DNA from 3 places in the Vibrio algicola genome. Region 1 is predicted to be linked to each of the others. Evidence: predicted binding sites of a transcription regulator. Region 1 holds the regulator's gene; each other region holds the start of a gene.
What was found. Region 1 encodes MetJ, which represses methionine synthesis genes. Its sites were predicted from a motif close to TTAGACNTNTANANGTCTAA; they were not measured.
Positions count from the first base shown of each region.

Region 1 (6,285 bases):
AAGTCAAATGAGTAAAAGGTGGCAACAGTGCCATTTTTCGCTCTTTCAGTGCTGTCTGAGCAAAGTGGTGATAATCCTTATGCAACAAGGATTGTAATAACGCATGCTCGGGGTGGTGAGTTTGCAGTAAAACCTCACCTGGTTTACTGGCTCGCCCTGAGCGACCAGCAACCTGAATAAACAATTGTGCCAACCGTTCTGAGGCGCGAAAATCACTGCTATAAAGCGAACCATCGACATCAATTAGCCCCACTAAAGTGACATTAGGGAAGTGATGCCCTTTAGCCAACATTTGCGTGCCGATTAAAATTTGATACTCGCCAGTACGGATCGATTCTAATGCCGACTCTAAACTGCCTTTGCGGCGGGTGCTATCACGATCAATGCGCAAGGTTTTGAATTCAGGAAATTGCATCTCAAGTTGTTTTTCAAGCTGCTCGGTACCCACTCCAACTGAAACCAATTGAGTGGAACCACAGCCTTCACACTGACGCACTACCGGTCTTTGCGATCCGCAGTGATGACAACGGATCTCTTGGCTACCTTGGTGAAAGGTATAATAAGCATCGCAACGCTTACATTCACAAATCCAGCCACATTCATGACACATTAACGCGGGCGAAAATCCACGCCGATTCAAAAATAACATGACTTGATTGCCGTCATTTAAGTGGCGACGCATTTGGGCGATTAGTGGCGCAGATAAGCCACCTTCTAAATATAAACCTTTAATATCGAGCACTTTATGGCTGGCGGCTTGAGCATTACCTGCGCGTTTGCTTAGGGTTAAGTAATGATATTTACCCACTTGGGCATTGTGCAGAGTTTCCAGTGCCGGAGTGGCAGAGCCTAACACGATGGGAATATTATCTTTGTGGGCGCGCATCACCGCGACATCGCGCGCATGGTAACGCAAAGTATCTTGTTGTTTATAAGAGGCGTCATGCTCTTCATCGACAATAATGATGCCCAAGCTAGCAAATGGAGTGAACAGCGCCGAACGTGTGCCGATCACTATGCCAGCTTGCTTATCTCGCGCCGATAACCACGCGTTGAGGCGTTCGGTATCATTTAAACCTGAATGGATTACTTCTACCGGCACATTAAAGCGGCGTTTAAAGCGCTGAATCGTTTGTGGGGTTAAGCCAATTTCAGGCACCAGAATCAATGCTTGCTGACCTTTATCGAGTACCGGTTTTAGCAAGTTTAAATATACTTCGGTTTTCCCCGAACCTGTCACCCCATCCAATAAGTAACAGCCAAAGCCAGATACATTATTAACGGTGGCAATTGCGATCGCTTGCTCTTCATTCAGTTTAGGTTTGAGGTCGCTATTCTCGATGTCTTTGGGCCAACGAGAGGTCACAGGTTGAGAATGGCTCACACTGATCCAACCTTTATCTTGCAGCGTTTTTAAGGTGTTACTACTGACCCCTTCTTCTATCATCAGTGGATGAGGCACGGGGCCATTTTCCACTAATCGCATCGCTTGAGCTTGTAGATGAGCACGACCGAACCCTGCCGCGAATTGATCTTTACCTGAGTCGGTAATATGCCATTGTTTCATGCTGGCAAAACTGGCGGCTTTGCCTTTGCGCAGTAGTGAAGGCAAGGCAAGAGAGAATGTATCGCCAAGCGGATATTGGTAAAATTGACTGCACCAGATCAATAGCTGATATAAAGGCGTCGGCCATACTGGTTGTTGGTCTAAACAGGCTTTGATGGGCTTGAGTTGTTCGACTGGTAAATCAGACGTATCGACCAAAGCGGTCACGATGCCGGTTAAGGTTTGGCGGCCAAAAGGTACCGACACTCGTCCGCCTACCACCGGATATAAATAATTCGGGATCTGGTAATCAAAACATTTGTCCAACGGGACAGGCAAAGCGACTTGGGCGATAGTGGGGCGCATAAGTGATGAATTTCCGTGGCAACAGAATACGGCGAATGAGGCTCTATAATAAAGCAAGCCCATTGCAATTTCGAGCACCTATACACGTTTATACTAGAAGCTTCAGTCTTATTTTATATAAACAACAATAGACTGCGTTTACTCACCCTAATCACATAGTTGACCTGCCTATTTATAAAAGATGGCTCATAGGGCTTCGTGCACTTGTCGCCTAACTGTAACTCCAATTATTTAGTGTCTATGTTCGAGGGTCATATAAGGTAATGAAATTGGCCTCGAACAATAAATGCTGAAAAACAGAGCAAATTCCTTGATCGATGGGCTGTGATTCATTATTATACTGCGCCTCGAACGATGTAGATTTCTGCATCATTTTTAACACCACGTATGGTGTCTGGCATCCTTTGTTTATCTCTTTTTATAAAGAGTGAGATAAAAGGAAAGAACCAGATAGCGATACGGACCAATATTAAGGTTTGTCCTATGAAAACTGGAATCCACCCAGAATACAAAACAGTTGCTGCAACTTGTTCTTGCGGTAACGCTTTCGAATTCAGCTCAACTCTAGCTAAAGACAGCATCCACTTAGACGTATGTGACAAATGTCACCCGTTCTACACTGGTAAGCAACGTATCGTTGATACTGGCGGCCGTGTTGATCGCTTCAACAAGCGTTTTGGTGCTCTTAGCAGCAAATAATCTCAGCCTAAAATTTTTAGACTCAGAGACAAATTTCAAAGGGATGCATGCAAATGCATCTCTTTTTTCTTGTCTAAAATAAAATAGCGACAGTAGATCCCGACCGTGCAATCCATTATTATCGCCATTCCTGCCTCATCTTCTTAGGAACACCTAAATTATGTCCGATACTCAAAAGACCAAAGATTTCCGCCAACAAGCTTTGGATTATCATGCCCAACCGATCGCCGGTAAAATTGCTATTGCGCTGACGAAACCTGCCGATTCGGCGGAAGATCTTGCTTTAGCCTATAGCCCAGGCGTGGCAGAGCCGGTGCGCGAAATTGCGCTGAACCCTGATAATGCTTACAAATATACCGGTAAAGGTAATATGGTTGCTGTGATCTCAAATGGTACCGCGATCTTAGGTTTAGGTAATTTAGGTCCATTGGCGTCAAAGCCAGTGATGGAAGGTAAATCTTTATTGTTCAAACGCTTTGCTGGTTTAGATTCGATCGATATTGAAGTAAAACACCGCACCATCGAAGAATTTATCGACACCGTAGCGAACATTGCTGACACCTTTGGTGGTATCAACTTAGAAGATATCAAAGCACCAGATTGCTTTGAAATTGAACGTCAATTGATTGAGCGTTGTGATATTCCAGTATTCCATGATGACCAGCACGGTACTGCGATTGTCACCGCTGCCGGCATGTTGAATGCGATTGAACTGCAAGGTAAGAAACTGCACGAGTGTAAAATTGTTTGTTTAGGCGCGGGCGCAGCGGCAGTCGCTTGTATGGAACTATTGATCAAATGTGGCGCATTGCGCGAAAAAATCTACATGCTTGACCGTAAAGGTGTGATCCATACACGTCGTGACGATCTTAATGAATACAAGCAATTGTTCGCCAATAACACCGACATGCGCACCCTTGAAGATGTGATTACAGGGGCAGATTTATTCTTAGGGGTATCAGGTCCAAACTTACTGCCACCTGAAGCTTTGGCATTAATGGCAGACAAACCGGTGGTATTTGCTTGTTCAAACCCAGATCCTGAAATCAAACCAGAAATTGCTGCCAAAGTACGTAATGATTTGATCATGGGGACCGGACGCAGTGATTACCCAAACCAAGTTAACAACGTGATTTGTTTCCCATTCATTTTCCGTGGTGCGTTGGACGTTCGTGCCAGTGAAATTAACACTGAAATGAAATTGGCTGCGGTAGAGGCGATTCGTCAGTTGGCTAAAGAAGAAGTGCCAGCGGAAGTGTTAGCTGCTGCAGGGGTTGAATCATTAAGCTTTGGCTCGGAGTACATTATTCCAAAACCAATGGATCCACGTTTATTACCACGCGTTGCTGGCGCTGTCGCTCGCGCGGCGGTGAAGTCTGGTGTGGCGCGTATTGCGTTACCTGAGCAGTACAAATAAATTTTAATACCAATTCCATTTTATATTTGATCAATTTGAATACGCCGAAAAGACGCTGATCCGTCCTTGATCGCTTAAGACAAGGCACCCATGGCTTTTGATACTTTTCTCTGTACTCAATTTTGAATGATCATTAAATTTATGGAATTGGTATAAGTCCTTTCTAATTGAAGAAAGTTGAACAAAAAAAGCCCGATCAAATCTAATTTGATCGGGCTTTTTTTGTTCGTTTCTAGGGGCTGTTGATCTTTCGTGATTAAATTTTGTTCGAGATAAAAGCCTTTTAATCGAGGCAAGTCGATTGAAGCCTAGTTATTCTAAGTAAATGAGACTTAACGAAGAGTAAAAGGCTTTTAGCCGAACCCTTCGGGCTGCGTTTGTTGGTCTTTTCTACTTCGTCATCGGCTTTTCGTGTAGCCAGCTACACCACAAAGCCTCTTCCTTGTATAAAAACCCAACAATTCGCAGCAAAAACAACCACGAAAGATTAACAGCCCCTAGTCATCAATTTTTAGTGATTAATGACTAAAATGAGAATCGGTTGTTAATCATCAAAAGCTTCGAATTCGATGCCCATTTCGGTCATCAGTTTTTTCACTTCTGCTGGCAGATCATCAGGGCGATCTTTTCGTAAGTCTTCATCGGTTGGCAGAGGCTGACCGGTATAAGCATGCAAAAATGCTTCACACAACAATTCACTATTAGTGGCATGGCGCAGGTTATTGACTTGGCGACGAGTTCTCTCATCTGTCAGTATTTTTAATACTTTGAGCGGAATAGAAACTGTGATTTTTTTAACTTGTTCACTTTTTTTCCCATGTTCCGCATACGGGCTAATGTAGTCACCATTCCAATCGGCCATCATGTACCTTCGCTGTTTATTGTTGTTATATCAATCAAGGTAAATATCTGATCATCTCATTACTTTGATTGGTATTATTAATTGTCAGGGTGCGATTCTAGCGGCATTGACTGCCACAAGTAAAGACGTTTAGACGTCCAGAAGTGTTGACGTCTTGATTTGGTAGCGATAAAGTAGCAGAAAAGAACGAGAGAAAGCACAATACTGCCTAAAAAAACGGTAAGATTGAATTTCTGTCAAACAATTGATTCGTGATTGCGGTTTTAACTCTTTAAATCAATCTATTTTCAAAGAAAACAAAGCGCAAATGGAAAAGGAAGACACCATGAGTTCAAGAAAGCCTGCTACTGTTGCTGTGCGTACCGGTATTGAATCGGATTCTCAATATCACGCGGTCGTGCCACCGATTTATCTTTCTACCAACTACGGCTTTCCTGCCTTTGGTGAAGTGCCGCAATACGACTATACCCGCTCGGGCAACCCTAACCGCGGACTACTTGAACAAGCATTGTCAGAATTAGAGTCAGGTGCAGGCGCGGTGATCACCAATTGTGGTACTTCGGCTCTAAATTTATGGGTGTCGGCTTTCTTAAGCCCTGATGATTTAATTATTGCGCCGCATGATTGTTACGGTGGTACTTATCGTTTATTTAATACGCGCGCGCAAAAAGGTGACTTTAAAGTTCAGTTTGTCGATCAATCCAATCAAGCTGAATTTGATGCAGCCATCGCCAAAAAGCCTAAGCTGATTTTACTTGAAACTCCATCTAACCCTTTGGTTCGCGTGGTCGATATCGCGTTAGCCTGTCAAAAAGCCAAGCAAGTCGGTGCATTAGTGGCCGTTGATAACACCTTTATGACACCGGTGTACCAAAAGCCGATTACATTAGGCGCAGATTTTGTGGTGCATTCCACCACCAAATACATTAACGGTCATTCTGATGTGATTGGCGGCGTGATCATTGCAAAAGATCCTGACCATGTCGAAACGCTTTCATGGTGGGGCAACTGCATTGGTGCCACAGGGACGCCGTTTGATAGTTATATGACCTTGCGTGGTTTAAGAACGCTTCCAGCACGGATGCGAGTCCATGAAGAAAGCGCCCAAGCATTATTAGCATTTTTACAAACCCAAGCATTAGTAGGCACTGTTTATCACCCAAGCTTGCCACAACATCCGGGCCATGAGATCGCCAAAGCACAACAAACTGGTTTTGGTTCTATGCTTAGCTTTGAACTGAACGGCAGTATGGAACAATTGAAGGTTTTTGTTGGTCAGCTCCAATTATTCTCGTTAGCGGAATCGCTAGGGGGAGTGGAAAGTCTAATTTGTCATCCTGCTTCGATGACACATCGCGCCATGTCAGATGAAGCGCAACAACAAGCAGGTATTGC
Region 1 covers NZ_CP045699.1:216,079-222,363, forward strand. Annotated here, with positions in the region: gene priA (primosomal protein N') at 1-1,912, opposite strand, end outside; gene rpmE (50S ribosomal protein L31) at 2,396-2,611, shown strand; gene GFB47_RS01000 (malic enzyme-like NAD(P)-binding protein) at 2,772-4,028, shown strand; gene metJ (met regulon transcriptional regulator MetJ) at 4,573-4,890, opposite strand; gene GFB47_RS01010 (O-succinylhomoserine (thiol)-lyase) at 5,216-6,285, shown strand, end outside.

Region 2 (6,285 bases), 220 kb from region 1:
AAGCGGCCTCTTTTCAAACCAGTGATAAATTAACCGATCATATTGTGGCGTGTGGCGAGTTAATGTCTACTCATATTCTGACTCAATTAATGGTTGAGCGCGGTATTGATGCGGTTCGTTTTGATATTCGTGAGATCCTGCGCACCAATTCTGAACATGGTAAAGCCGAGCCTATTATCAGTGAAATATCGCAACTTGCAGAACAACATTTAGTCCCACTATGTCAAAAGCAGCTGGTGATCACTCAAGGCTTTATTGGCAGTGACAGCGAAGGCAATACCACCACACTAGGACGTGGCGGCAGTGATTACAGCGCCGCATTAATTGCTGAAGCGGTTAAAGCGGAAGGGCTAGAGATCTGGACCGACGTACCTGGCATTTACACTACCGATCCTCGTATTGCCCCCAAAGCGGCTCCTATTGCTGAAATCAGCTTTAGTGAAGCGTCGGAAATGGCCAATTTTGGCGCGAAAATTTTACACCCTTCGACCTTATTACCTGCATTGCGCCATCAAATCCCAGTCTTTGTCGGATCGTCTCGTCAACCTGAAAATGGTGGCACTTGGATCCGTCAAAAAGTCGAGAGCGCCCCGTTGTTTAGAGCATTAACTTTGCGCGGCAATCAAACCATGGTAACGCTACGCTGCCCAGAAATGTACCAAGCGTATGGCTTTTTAGCGCAAGTGTTTGCCATTTTAGCCAAGTACCAAATCTCGGTCGACTTAATTACCACCTCTGAAGTCAGTGTCTCTTTAACATTAGATCAAACCAATACTTCTGGCGGTGCACCGCAGTTGCCGATTGAAGCACGTGCAGAACTAGAACAACTGTGTACGGTTGAAGTCGAGCATAATTTAAGCTTGGTCGCCTTAATTGGTAATAAAATGAGCGGCAAAAAAGGATATGCTAAGCAAGTCTTTAGCGCACTCGAAGAGTTTAATATCCGTATGATTTGTTATGGCGCTAGCCCGCATAATTTATGCTTTTTAGTCAGCGAAGATGAATCCAAACAAGCCATACAAGTTTTGCATCACGCCTTGTTTGAATAAGTGATATGTTCGTATTCCATCTGTCACGAATACAAACCGTGAGGTGATCTAAAACGATCACCTCATACGCGAGTAGCACGAGCTGATAGGGAATCTCGCTTTCATCCTTACTGATAGGGTTAAAAAGCGAGATCACGGATAACTCGTGCCTCGTTTGCTCAATGACGATACTTCTTATATAAAAAGAGCGCATCCATCAGGATCCGCTCTTTTTTTATACTCAGTGACAGGCCTTGGCTTTAACTCAAGTTAGGCCCTAACCATTTTTCCATCTCCACTTCATCCCAGCCTTTACGCCTAGCATATTCTTCGGCTTGATCTTGTTGGATCTGCGCAATAGCAAAATAACGAGAATCTGGATGAGAGAAATACCAACCGGAAACCGACGCTCCAGGCCACATCGCATAACTGGTGGTCAGCGACATACCAATGCTTTCTTCTACCTTTAGGATCTCCCATAGGCTGCCTTTTTCGGTATGCTCAGGACAAGCAGGATAGCCAGGCGCTGGGCGAGTACCTTGGTATTTCTCACGAATAAGATCGTTATTGGTGAGGTTTTCATCGGCAGCATAACCCCAGATTTCCTTACGCACTTTCTCGTGCATATATTCTGCAAATGCTTCGGCTAATCGATCCGCTACTGCTTGGATCATGATCGCGTTGTAATCATCGCCTGCCGCTTTATAAGCATCGGCTAAATCACGTTCGCCAATTCCGCCAGTGACCGCAAACCCACCAATCCAATCCGCTTTACCGCTGTCTTTAGGTGCAATGTAATCGGATAAACAGTAGTTAGGTCCTTTCGGTTTATCGGTTTGTTGGCGCAAGTTATGCAGCACTTTAATGACTTCGGTGCGCGACTCATCGGCGTACACTTCAATATCATCCCCCACGCTATTGGCAGGGAACATCGAACAAATACCGCTGGCTTTTAAAATGCCGTCTTTTTCTACCCTCTCAAGCAAACCAATCGCATCATCAAAAATACGTTTCGCTTCTTCGCCCACTTCTTCATGCTCAAAAATCGCAGGGTATTTGCCCATTAATCCCCAAGTCAGGAAGAAAGGGGTCCAATCGATATAATTACGCAAAACCGATACATCAATATGTTCAAACACATGGACACCAGTTTGCATAGGTGCAGGCGGAGTATAAGTTTGCCAATCAATATCAACCTTATTGGCGCGCGCCGCTTCTAATGTGATCGGCTTGGTTTTAGGCCGTTTGCGCGCGTGTTGATCACGAGTACGATCATAATCAAGACTAAGCTTTTCGATAAATGCCGGACGTAAACTGTCAGACAGTAATGCCGAACACACCCCAACCGCGCGTGAAGCATTATTCACATACACCACTGGCTGATTATAATTTTGTTCAATTTTAACCGCAGTATGTGCTTTTGAAGTGGTCGCTCCGCCAATTAACAATGGAATATCAAACCCTTGGCGCTCCATTTCTTTGGCGACATACACCATTTCATCCAGTGATGGCGTGATCAGCCCCGATAGACCGATGATATCGACGTTCTCTTCGCGTGCGACTTTAAAGATAGTTTCACAAGGCACCATTACGCCCAAATCAATGATTTCATAGTTATTACATTGCAGCACCACGCCAACAATGTTTTTACCAATATCGTGCACATCGCCTTTTACGGTGGCCAACAAAATCTTACCATTCGAGCGCTGACCTTCATCTTTTAAGGCATTGATAAAAGGTTCAAGGTAGGCTACAGCTTGCTTCATCACTCGAGCCGACTTCACCACTTGCGGCAAGAACATTTTACCTTCACCGAATAAATCCCCCACCACGTTCATGCCGTCCATTAATGGACCTTCAATCACATCAATCGGCTTATCCAGCTTTAAACGCGCTTCTTCGGTATCATCGATAATAAATTCGGTAATGCCTTTGACTAATGAGTGTTCAATTCGTTTTTCCACTTCCCAAGTACGCCAGATCAAAGCATTTGGATCTTCGACTTTACCCACTCCGTTCGAGCGATACTCTTCGGCTAATTCGAGTAGATTTTCAGTGGCATCTGAATGACGGTTAAGCACCACATCTTCAACCGCTTCACGCAATTTTTCTGGGATGTTGTCATAAATTTCAAGCTGACCGGCATTCACAATCCCCATATCCATACCGCGCTTAAAACAGTGATAGAGGAATACCGCATGGATCGCTTCACGTACATAGTTATTGCCGCGGAATGAAAATGATACGTTCGACACCCCGCCAGAAATCATGGCATAAGGCAGTGTTTTTTTGATTTCATCGACGGCTTCAATAAAATCGACCGCGTAGTTATTATGCTCATCAATACCGGTGGCAATGGCAAAAATATTGGGATCAAAAATAATATCTTCCGGCGGAAAACCAATTTCATCCACCAGAATATGATAAGCCTTAGTACAAATTTCAACTTTACGTTCGCGGGTATCGGCTTGGCCTTGTTCATCAAACGCCATCACGATCACCGCTGCACCATAGCGACGGATCAATTTCGCTTGCTCGATAAACTTATCCACTCCTTCTTTCATCGAAATGGAGTTAACAATGCCCTTACCTTGAATGCATTTTAAGCCCGCTTCAATCACTTCCCATTTTGAAGAATCGACCATAATCGGCACTTTGGAAATTTCTGGTTCTGAAGCACACAACTTTAAAAAGCGCTCCATACAAGCTTCGGCATCCAACATGCCTTCATCCATGTTGATATCAATAATCTGCGCGCCATTGGCCACTTGTTCACGAGCAACATCCAATGCTTCATCGTACTGCTCATCGACAATTAAGCGTTTAAATTTGGCCGAACCGGTGACATTGGTTCTCTCGCCCACATTAACAAATAAGGAATCTTTATCGATGGTGACCGGCTCTAAACCTGATAAACGGCAAGCTTTAGGGATATCGGGTAACTGACGAGGTTTAATGCCTTCTACCACCCGCGCCATTTGGCGAATATGCTCAGGTGTGGTACCACAACAACCACCGACAAAATTGAGAAAACCACTTTCTGCCCACTCTTGAATATGACGCGCCATTTCACGCGGTTCCAGATCATACTCACCAAATGCATTCGGTAAACCGGCATTAGGGTGAGCAGAAACAAAGGTCTCAGACACTCGCGAAAGCTCCGCCACATACTGGCGTAATTCATCCGGACCAAGAGCGCAGTTCAAACCAAATGAAATCGGCTGAATATGACGCATGGCATTATAAAAAGCTTCAGTGGTTTGACCTGAAAGCGTACGGCCCGAGGCATCAGTGATAGTCCCTGAAATCATCACTGGCAATTTATAGCCTAGCTGGTCAAACACCGCGCTAACCGCAAAGGCACACGCTTTGGCATTAAGGGTATCGAAGATGGTTTCGATCATGATCAGATCGGCGCCGCCTTCAATCATGGCTTTAGTAGATTCGGAGTAAGCAGTCACTAACTCATCAAAGCTAACATTACGAAAGCCTGGATCGTTAACATCAGGAGAAATAGAGCACGTACGGTTAGTCGGACCTAGCACCCCTGCCACAAAACGAGGCTTATCTGGCGTTTTTTCCGTCCATTCATCGGCAGCTTCACGGGCAAGTTTGGCGGCGGCAAAGTTAATCTCGGCGCTCAGGCTTTCCATGTCGTAATCGGCCATCGCAATGGTGGTCGAGTTAAAGGTATTGGTTTCAAGGATATCAGCGCCAGCGGCCAAATAATCACAATGGATTTGTTTAATCAGTTGGGGCTGAGTTAGCACCAATAAGTCATTGTTACCTTTTAAGTCACTATGCCAAGCGGCAAAGCGTTCACCACGGTAATCTTGCTCTTCGAGCTTATGCGATTGGATCATGGTACCCATACCACCATCTATCAATAAGATGCGTTGGGTTAATAGTTTTTCTAACACTACTTGAGTGTTGATCCGTTGATTTAAAGTGCTTCCCATCACAATACAACCTCTTCCTTAATCGTTTTAATCCATCCTATCATAGAAATCTAGACGTCTAAAATAAGTTTTCGTTATGGTTAATTCATCGTTTTTTTATTCTTTTTTAATCTAACCATTAATAGTCGACAAATTTCAGTTGACCTTTGTTATAATCAGCTGGAAAATTACGCAAATTACAATTTGTTACACACAGCCAAGGTTGGTCCATGTCAGTATACAATATACTCTGCTTTCTATCGTTTGCCGCGATGGTTATTGCTTTAATTAACAGTAAGTTCGGTCGCATGCAGACCACCATAGCCATTACCGCAGGAGCGATGATTTTATCATTATTTATTCTCATTGCGGGTCATAGCGGCTGGTTCAATTTATTGCATATTGCCTCACACACCATGGCGCAAATCAATTTTGAAGACTTTTTACTACAAGGGATACTGGGATTTTTGCTTTTTGCGGGTGGCTTAGGAATTAAATTACCGCACTTTGCTGATCAAAAATGGGAAATCACCATTTTAGCATTGGGTTCGACGCTTTTTTCTACCTTCTTTATTGGCTTTGCATTATACGAGATCTGCCAATTCATTCATCTCGATCTTGATTTGGTTTTCTGTTTATTATTTGGTGCGCTGATTTCACCCACCGATCCTATTGCGGTATTAGCGATCGTTAAAAAACTGAAAGCCCCACAACGGGTGTCAACTCAAGTGGAAGGCGAATCATTATTTAATGATGGCTTTGGCTTGGTTATTTTCGTCACCATCTTTACTGTGGCATTTAGTGGTAATGAACCAAGCGTTAGTGGCGTCGTCAGTTTATTCCTGCAAGAAGCGGTCGGCGGTATTGCTTATGGTCTAGTGCTTGGTTTGGTGTTCCATTATCTTATTAGCTCCACCAACGATCACTCGATGGAATTACTCTTAACCATTTGTATTCCAACCGCCGGTTATGCCTTTGCCGAAGTCTTGGAAGTATCTGGTCCATTGGCCATGGTAGTATCAAGTATCATGATTGGTAACTGGACACGTTATGTTGGGTTCTCAAAAGAGAGTACCGAGCATATGGATCATTTCTGGGAACTCGTGGATGAATTCCTCAATGGCATATTATTCTTGCTGATCGGTATGTCTTTATTATTATTTGAATTCCATATTCAAGATTTAATCATGATCTCAATCGCGATCCCATTAGTATTGTTGGCCCGTTTTTTAAGTGTCTGGATCCCATTCCAAGGCTTTAAACGCTTCCGCAAATATAACCCTTGGACGGTACCAATTTTAACTTGGGGCGGCTTACGT
Region 2 covers NZ_CP045699.1:433,837-440,121, reverse strand. Annotated here, with positions in the region: gene lysC (lysine-sensitive aspartokinase 3) at 1-1,049, shown strand, start outside; gene metH (methionine synthase) at 1,289-4,987, opposite strand; gene GFB47_RS01905 (cation:proton antiporter) at 5,197-6,285, shown strand, end outside.
Region 2: the regulator MetJ is predicted to act here: its motif matches at 5,030-5,049, upstream of metH (methionine synthase).

Region 3 (6,285 bases), 210 kb from region 1:
GGCAGAGAATCAATACTACGGCACTGGCCGTCGCAAAAGCTCAGCTGCTCGTGTTTTCATTAAACCAGGCAGCGGCAACATCGTAATCAACAAACGTGATCTAGACACCTACTTCGGTCGTCCAACTTCACGTATGGTTGTTAAACAACCTCTTGAACTAGTTGATATGGTTGAGAAACTTGACCTATACATCACTGTTAAAGGTGGTGGTATTTCTGGTCAAGCTGGTGCGATCCGTCACGGTATCACACGTGCTCTAATGGAATACGATGAAACTCTACGTCCTGCACTACGCGCAGCTGGCTACGTTACTCGCGACGCACGTTGCGTTGAACGTAAGAAAGTTGGTCTTCGTAAAGCACGTCGTAAACCACAATTCTCTAAGCGTTAATTTTCTCTACAGAGTTTTCTCTGTATTGCAAAATCAACGTCACCAGTTTTCTGGTGTGTGGTTTCAAAAGCTCGGCTTCGGTCGGGCTTTTTTGTGCCTGTAATATCTCCTTTTCTCAAGCGACCAAGGACGGAACAGCGTCTTTTCGACGTATTCAAATTGAGAAAATATTAAATGGAATTGGTATTATTCTTCTTATAACGGCCTTAAGTTTTCTGGCTTGTTCTCTTTGCTTTCCCTCCCATTTTTGCTTTCTTATTCCAGCTTAATCACGCTTTTGTGAGTTCACAAACAAATATGCTTCATAAATGTTACGAAAAAGTAGCTTACTCTTGTCTATAAGTCGCTATTTCTTTATCATTTAGCAAGATAGTGCATGCATTGACGTATACAAAATAAAAAAAATGCATGTTAATTACTTTAATTATAGAAATATTAAGAATACTAGGGATTTGGTATTTCTTTTGTATTTATTAAATGAATACAGTTTAAGTGGGAGAATGTTGGATGAGCAATGCGCCTATTAATAATGGCCGTCGGCGCTTTTTGACTGCCACAACAGCAGTTGTTGGTGGGATTGGAGCGGTGGCAGTAGCGGTGCCTTTTATTAAATCTTGGAACCCAAGTGAAAGAGCAAAAGCTGCTGGTGCCCCTGTCGAAGTGGATATCGGCAAACTAGAAGAAGGACAACTCGTTAGAGTAGAATGGCGAGGCAAACCTGTATGGGTAGTGCGCCGTTCTAAAGCAACGTTAGATGAATTGAATTCACTTAACGATAAACTGCGCGATCCAAGTTCGGAACAAGAACAGCAACCTGAATATGCGCATAACGCTTATCGCTCCATTAAACCTGAATATTTTGTTGCTGTTGGGATCTGTACTCACCTTGGTTGTTCACCCACTTATTTACCTGACTCTTTCAGTGAACAAGTCCAAGGCGTTTCATCTGGTTTCTTTTGCCCATGTCATGGCTCAAAATTTGATTTGGCCGGACGGGTATTCCAAGGCGTTCCAGCACCACTAAATTTAGTGGTGCCAGAGCATGGATACCTGACTGATACTCGCATCATTATTGGTGAAGCGGTTGATGCTGGCAACCAGAAAGGAGACGCTTAATGCAAGGTTTATTAGATTGGGTAGAAAAACGTCTACCTGTGATGGATGCGTATAAAAAGCATTTATCTGAATACCCTATGCCGAAGAACTTCAACTTTTGGTACATTTTTGGTTCTCTGGCGATGCTGGTGTTGGTTAATCAGATCTTAACTGGGATCTGGCTCACCATGAACTACGTACCTTCTGGCGAGGGAGCGTTCGCCTCGGTTGAATACATCATGCGTGATGTTGAATACGGTTGGTTACTGCGCTACATGCACTCCACTGGTGCGTCAGCATTCTTTGTTGTGGTTTATCTGCACATGTTCCGTGGCCTTATTTATGGTTCATACCAAAAACCGCGTGAGTTATTGTGGATCTTCGGTATGTTGATCTTCTTGGTCTTAATGGCCGAAGCTTTTATGGGCTACTTACTACCTTGGGGGCAAATGTCTTACTGGGGCGCGCAGGTTATCATCTCGCTATTTGGGGCGATCCCTGTGATTGGTGATGATCTTACTCTTTGGATCCGTGGTGATTATGTTATCTCTGGTGCAACCCTAAACCGTTTCTTTGCTCTGCATGTTATTGCACTGCCGATTGTGTTGTTGTTATTGGTGGTGTTACACGTTCTTGCATTGCATGAAGTGGGTTCGAATAACCCTGATGGTATTGATACTAAAATACCAAAAGGTCCGGATGATAAAGGTGATCACACCACCCAGTTCAAATTCCATAAACAATACACCTCTAAATATAATATTAGAGATTCGATCCCGTTCCATCCGTATGGCACGGTAAAAGATATGGTGGGTATCGCCGGCTTCTTTATCTTCTTTAGTTATGTGTTGTTCTTTAACCCAGAGATGGGCGGTTATTTCCTTGAACCACCTAACTTTGAAGCAGCGAATCCATTGAAAACACCAGAGCATATTGCACCAGTGTGGTACTTCACTCCGTTCTACGCCATTTTGCGTGCGGTACCCGATAAGCTATTAGGTGTGGCCGCGATGGGGGCATCAATATTGTTCTTATTCTTACTGCCATGGTTTGATCGTTGTAAAGTACGCTCGTTCCGTTACCGTAGTAAATGGCATCTGATCAATATTATTCAGTTCACTATTTGTTTTGTGGCACTTGGAATTCTGGGAACCTTACCGGCGACTGCTCTATATACACTATTGGCGCAGATAACCAGTTTAGGTTATTTCATGTTCTTCATTTTATTGTTTGTTTACAGTAAAAATGAAGCAACCAAACCATTACCAGAAAGGGTGACATTCAAATGAAAAAGTGGATTGTAGGGGCTTTTGCTCTAATTTTATCTGCCTTGTTACCATTATCGGTAATGGCAGCGGGTGGCAATGTTCATCTTGATAAAGCCAATAATGACTTAACCGATCAAGCTTCGTTGCAACGTGGTGCGCAAACCTTTATGAGTTACTGTTCGGGTTGTCACTCGACTCAGTACCAGCGTTATCAACGCGTGGCGACAGATTTAGGTATTCCTGAAGATTTAATGAAGGAAAACCTCATGTTTGATCCTAATGCAAAAATTGGCGATCTGATGACCAATTCGATCCCAGAAGATGCGGCTGCTAAATGGTTTGGTGCGCCGCCACCGGATCTCACTTTAGTGGCGCGAGTGCGTGGTGTTGATTGGTTATATACTTATTTACGCTCGTTTTACGCTGATCCTAATCGTCCATTTGGGGTGAATAATATCACCTTCCCTAATGTCGGGATGCCGCATGTGTTAGAAGGCTTGCAAGGGATCCCTGAGCCGGTTTATGCGACCCATACCGTTGATGGTAAAGAGCATAAAGTGGTTGAGTCTACCCGAGTGGATAAAATGGGCGAATTGACAACGAAAGAGTACGATCAAACGGTACGCGATTTAGTGAACTTTTTAGAGTACTCGGGCGATCCGGTTAAATTGGAGCGTCACGCACTGGGTTGGTGGGTTATGGCCTTTTTAGCCTTGTTTACTATTATTGTCATATTACTGAAGAAAGAGTACTGGCGTGATGTGCATTAATTAGCAGAGTACATTAACGAGTGTTCCGATGCGGTTGAGCAAAGTACTTAAGCTAACCCCATTGGATATTGTAAATTGTACGCGGAATAAAAATTCACCCGACCAGTCACAATTGTGCTAAAATCGGATGCTAATTTTTGTGTAATGGAGGCGTCGGCCTCCATTCCTTTTTATTTTATTACCAATTACTTTGATTGGTATTTACCTGCTGGAGGGCTTCTCAATGGCTGTAGCTGCCAATAAACGTTCTGTGATGACTCTATTTTCAAGTGCTTCAGATATGTATAGCCATCAGGTACGTATTGTTCTTGCTGAAAAAGGCGTGAGTGTTGAAGTTGAATTAGTAGAAGAAGATAACCTTCCTGCTGAGTTAATCGAACTGAATCCTTATAAGTCAGTACCAACTTTGGTTGACCGTGAACTTGCTTTGTACAACTCAAAAATCATCATGGAATATCTTGATGAGCGTTTTCCTCATCCACCATTGATGCCTGTTTACCCAGTTGCTCGTGGTAACAGTCGTTTGATGATGTACCGTATTGAACGTAATTGGTATTCTCAAGTAGAAAAAATCATTAATGGCACTGCGGAAGAAGCAGAAGCTGCACGTAATAAATTACGTAATGACCTACTGACTCTTGGCCCTGTGTTTGCTGAATACGAATACTTCATGAGTGAAGAGTTTAGCTTAATTGATTGCTACCTAGCTCCATTATTGTGGCGCTTACCTGTATTCGGTATCGAATTATCAGGCCCTGGTTCAAAAGAGCTGAAAATTTACATGAGCCGTGTATTTGAACGCGATTCATTCTTGGCTTCTCTAACAGAAGCAGAACGAGAAATGCGATTGGTTCGATAGTCATGGATATGGATAAGATGACGCCAAGACGTCCATATTTAGTTCGTGCTTTTTACGAATGGCTTTCTGATAACGAGTTAACGCCACATCTAGTGGTTGATGCCACTATGGTTGGTGTGCGTGTTCCGTTAGAATTTGTTGAAGATGGTCAAATCATTTTAAATGTTGCGCCGCGTGCGGTGGGCAATTTAGAAATGAGCAATGAAGCGATCACTTTTAGTGCTCGTTTCAGCGGTCGTCCTCATTCGGTGATTGTACCTATGTATGCGGTGCAAGCTATCTATGCCCGTGAAAATGGTGCCGGAACCATGTTTGAACCAGAAGATGGTTACGAACTTGAAGTCGAAAAAGCACAAGCGGCAGAAGAGCAACAATTGTCGTCTTTAAGTAGCGTTGATCCAGAGCCTGAGGTTAAGCCACAAACCACCCCTCAAGCCGAAGCAAATCAAGATGCTGCGCCGACAAAATCGAAAGGCCGTCCAAGCTTAACGATTGTAAAATAAACACTATCTGCCGTCTTAGTACGGTTGATTAGTTGAGAAAAAGAGCATCAATACTTGAAAAAGTATGATGCTCTTTTTTATTCGCGTAAATCAAGGCGAAATTACGGATAACTCGTACCTCGTTTCCGCAATGACGGAATTCCACCCAAAAACTGTCATTCCATACGCGAGTAACACGAGCAGATAGGGAATCTCGCTTTTGCTTTTAACCCTCGACATTCTTTTTGCGATTGCTATACTCATAGGTGTTTAGACGTCTAGATTGCTTATGGAGAGAGCGCAATGCCTATTAAGATCCCCGATCAACTGCCGGCTTCCGATATATTACGTCAGGAACGGATTTTCATCATGTCAGAATCGCGGGCGACCACTCAGATGATCCGCCCTTTAAAAGTATTGATACTTAATCTCATGCCAAAGAAAATTGAGACGGAAACTCAATTTCTACGTTTGCTTTCAAATAGCCCGCTACAAGTGGATATCGAATTACTTAGAATCGATGATCGTCCAAGTAAAAACACCCCAGAAGAGCATTTAAATAACTTTTATCGCCAATTTGATATGGTGAAGAATCGTAATTTCGATGGTTTGATTATTACTGGCGCGCCACTTGGTTTGGTGCAGTTTGAAGATGTGGCATATTGGGAGCATTTACAAACCGTGATGGAGTGGGCGAATAATCATGTCACTTCAAGTTTGTATGTTTGTTGGGCGGCGCAAGCTGGGCTCAAGTTGTTGTATGATTTACCAAAACGTACCCGCAAAGAAAAGCTTTCGGGTGTTTATCAGCATGACGTTATTAACGAGTTTCACCCAATAGTCAGAGGGTTTGATGATTCGTTTTTAGCGCCACATTCTCGATATGCTGACTTTTCGCCGGATTACTTAAGCGAACATACCGATCTTGATTTATTGGCAACGTCAGCCGATGCTGGCGTGTATTTGGCCTCAACCAAAGATAAGCGTCACGTATTTGTGACCGGTCACCCTGAATACGATGCACAAACATTGCATACCGAATACAGCCGCGATTTAGCCGAAGGCATGGATCCTGCTATTCCCTTGAATTATTACCCGAATGATAATCCAGATAACAAACCGATCGCGAGCTGGCGAAGTCACGGACACTTGTTGTTTGCCAACTGGTTAAACTACTGTGTCTACCAACAAACCCCATACGATTTAGAGCATTTCTCGTTAGATAAATTTACCCGAGATGATTAACCTAAACTCATAAGCTTGAGCTTCTGGCGAACAGTATTGATCGCGGAAAAATGGTCATAAAAAAAAAGCAGCTGATTAAAGCTGCTTTTTTAGATCTTCAATCAAGCTAATTATTTCTGCTTGTTGGCCGAAGCAGGTTTAGATTCAAGTTCCGCATCATCCATCTTCTTCTGGG
Region 3 covers NZ_CP045699.1:427,380-433,664, forward strand. Annotated here, with positions in the region: gene rpsI (30S ribosomal protein S9) at 1-391, shown strand, start outside; gene petA (ubiquinol-cytochrome c reductase iron-sulfur subunit) at 899-1,507, shown strand; gene GFB47_RS01880 (cytochrome b) at 1,507-2,775, shown strand; gene GFB47_RS01885 (cytochrome c1) at 2,772-3,524, shown strand; gene sspA (stringent starvation protein SspA) at 3,748-4,383, shown strand; gene sspB (ClpXP protease specificity-enhancing factor) at 4,386-4,886, shown strand; gene metA (homoserine O-acetyltransferase MetA) at 5,169-6,110, shown strand; gene GFB47_RS01905 (cation:proton antiporter) at 6,221-6,285, opposite strand, start outside.
Region 3: the regulator MetJ is predicted to act here: its motif matches at 5,136-5,155, upstream of metA (homoserine O-acetyltransferase MetA).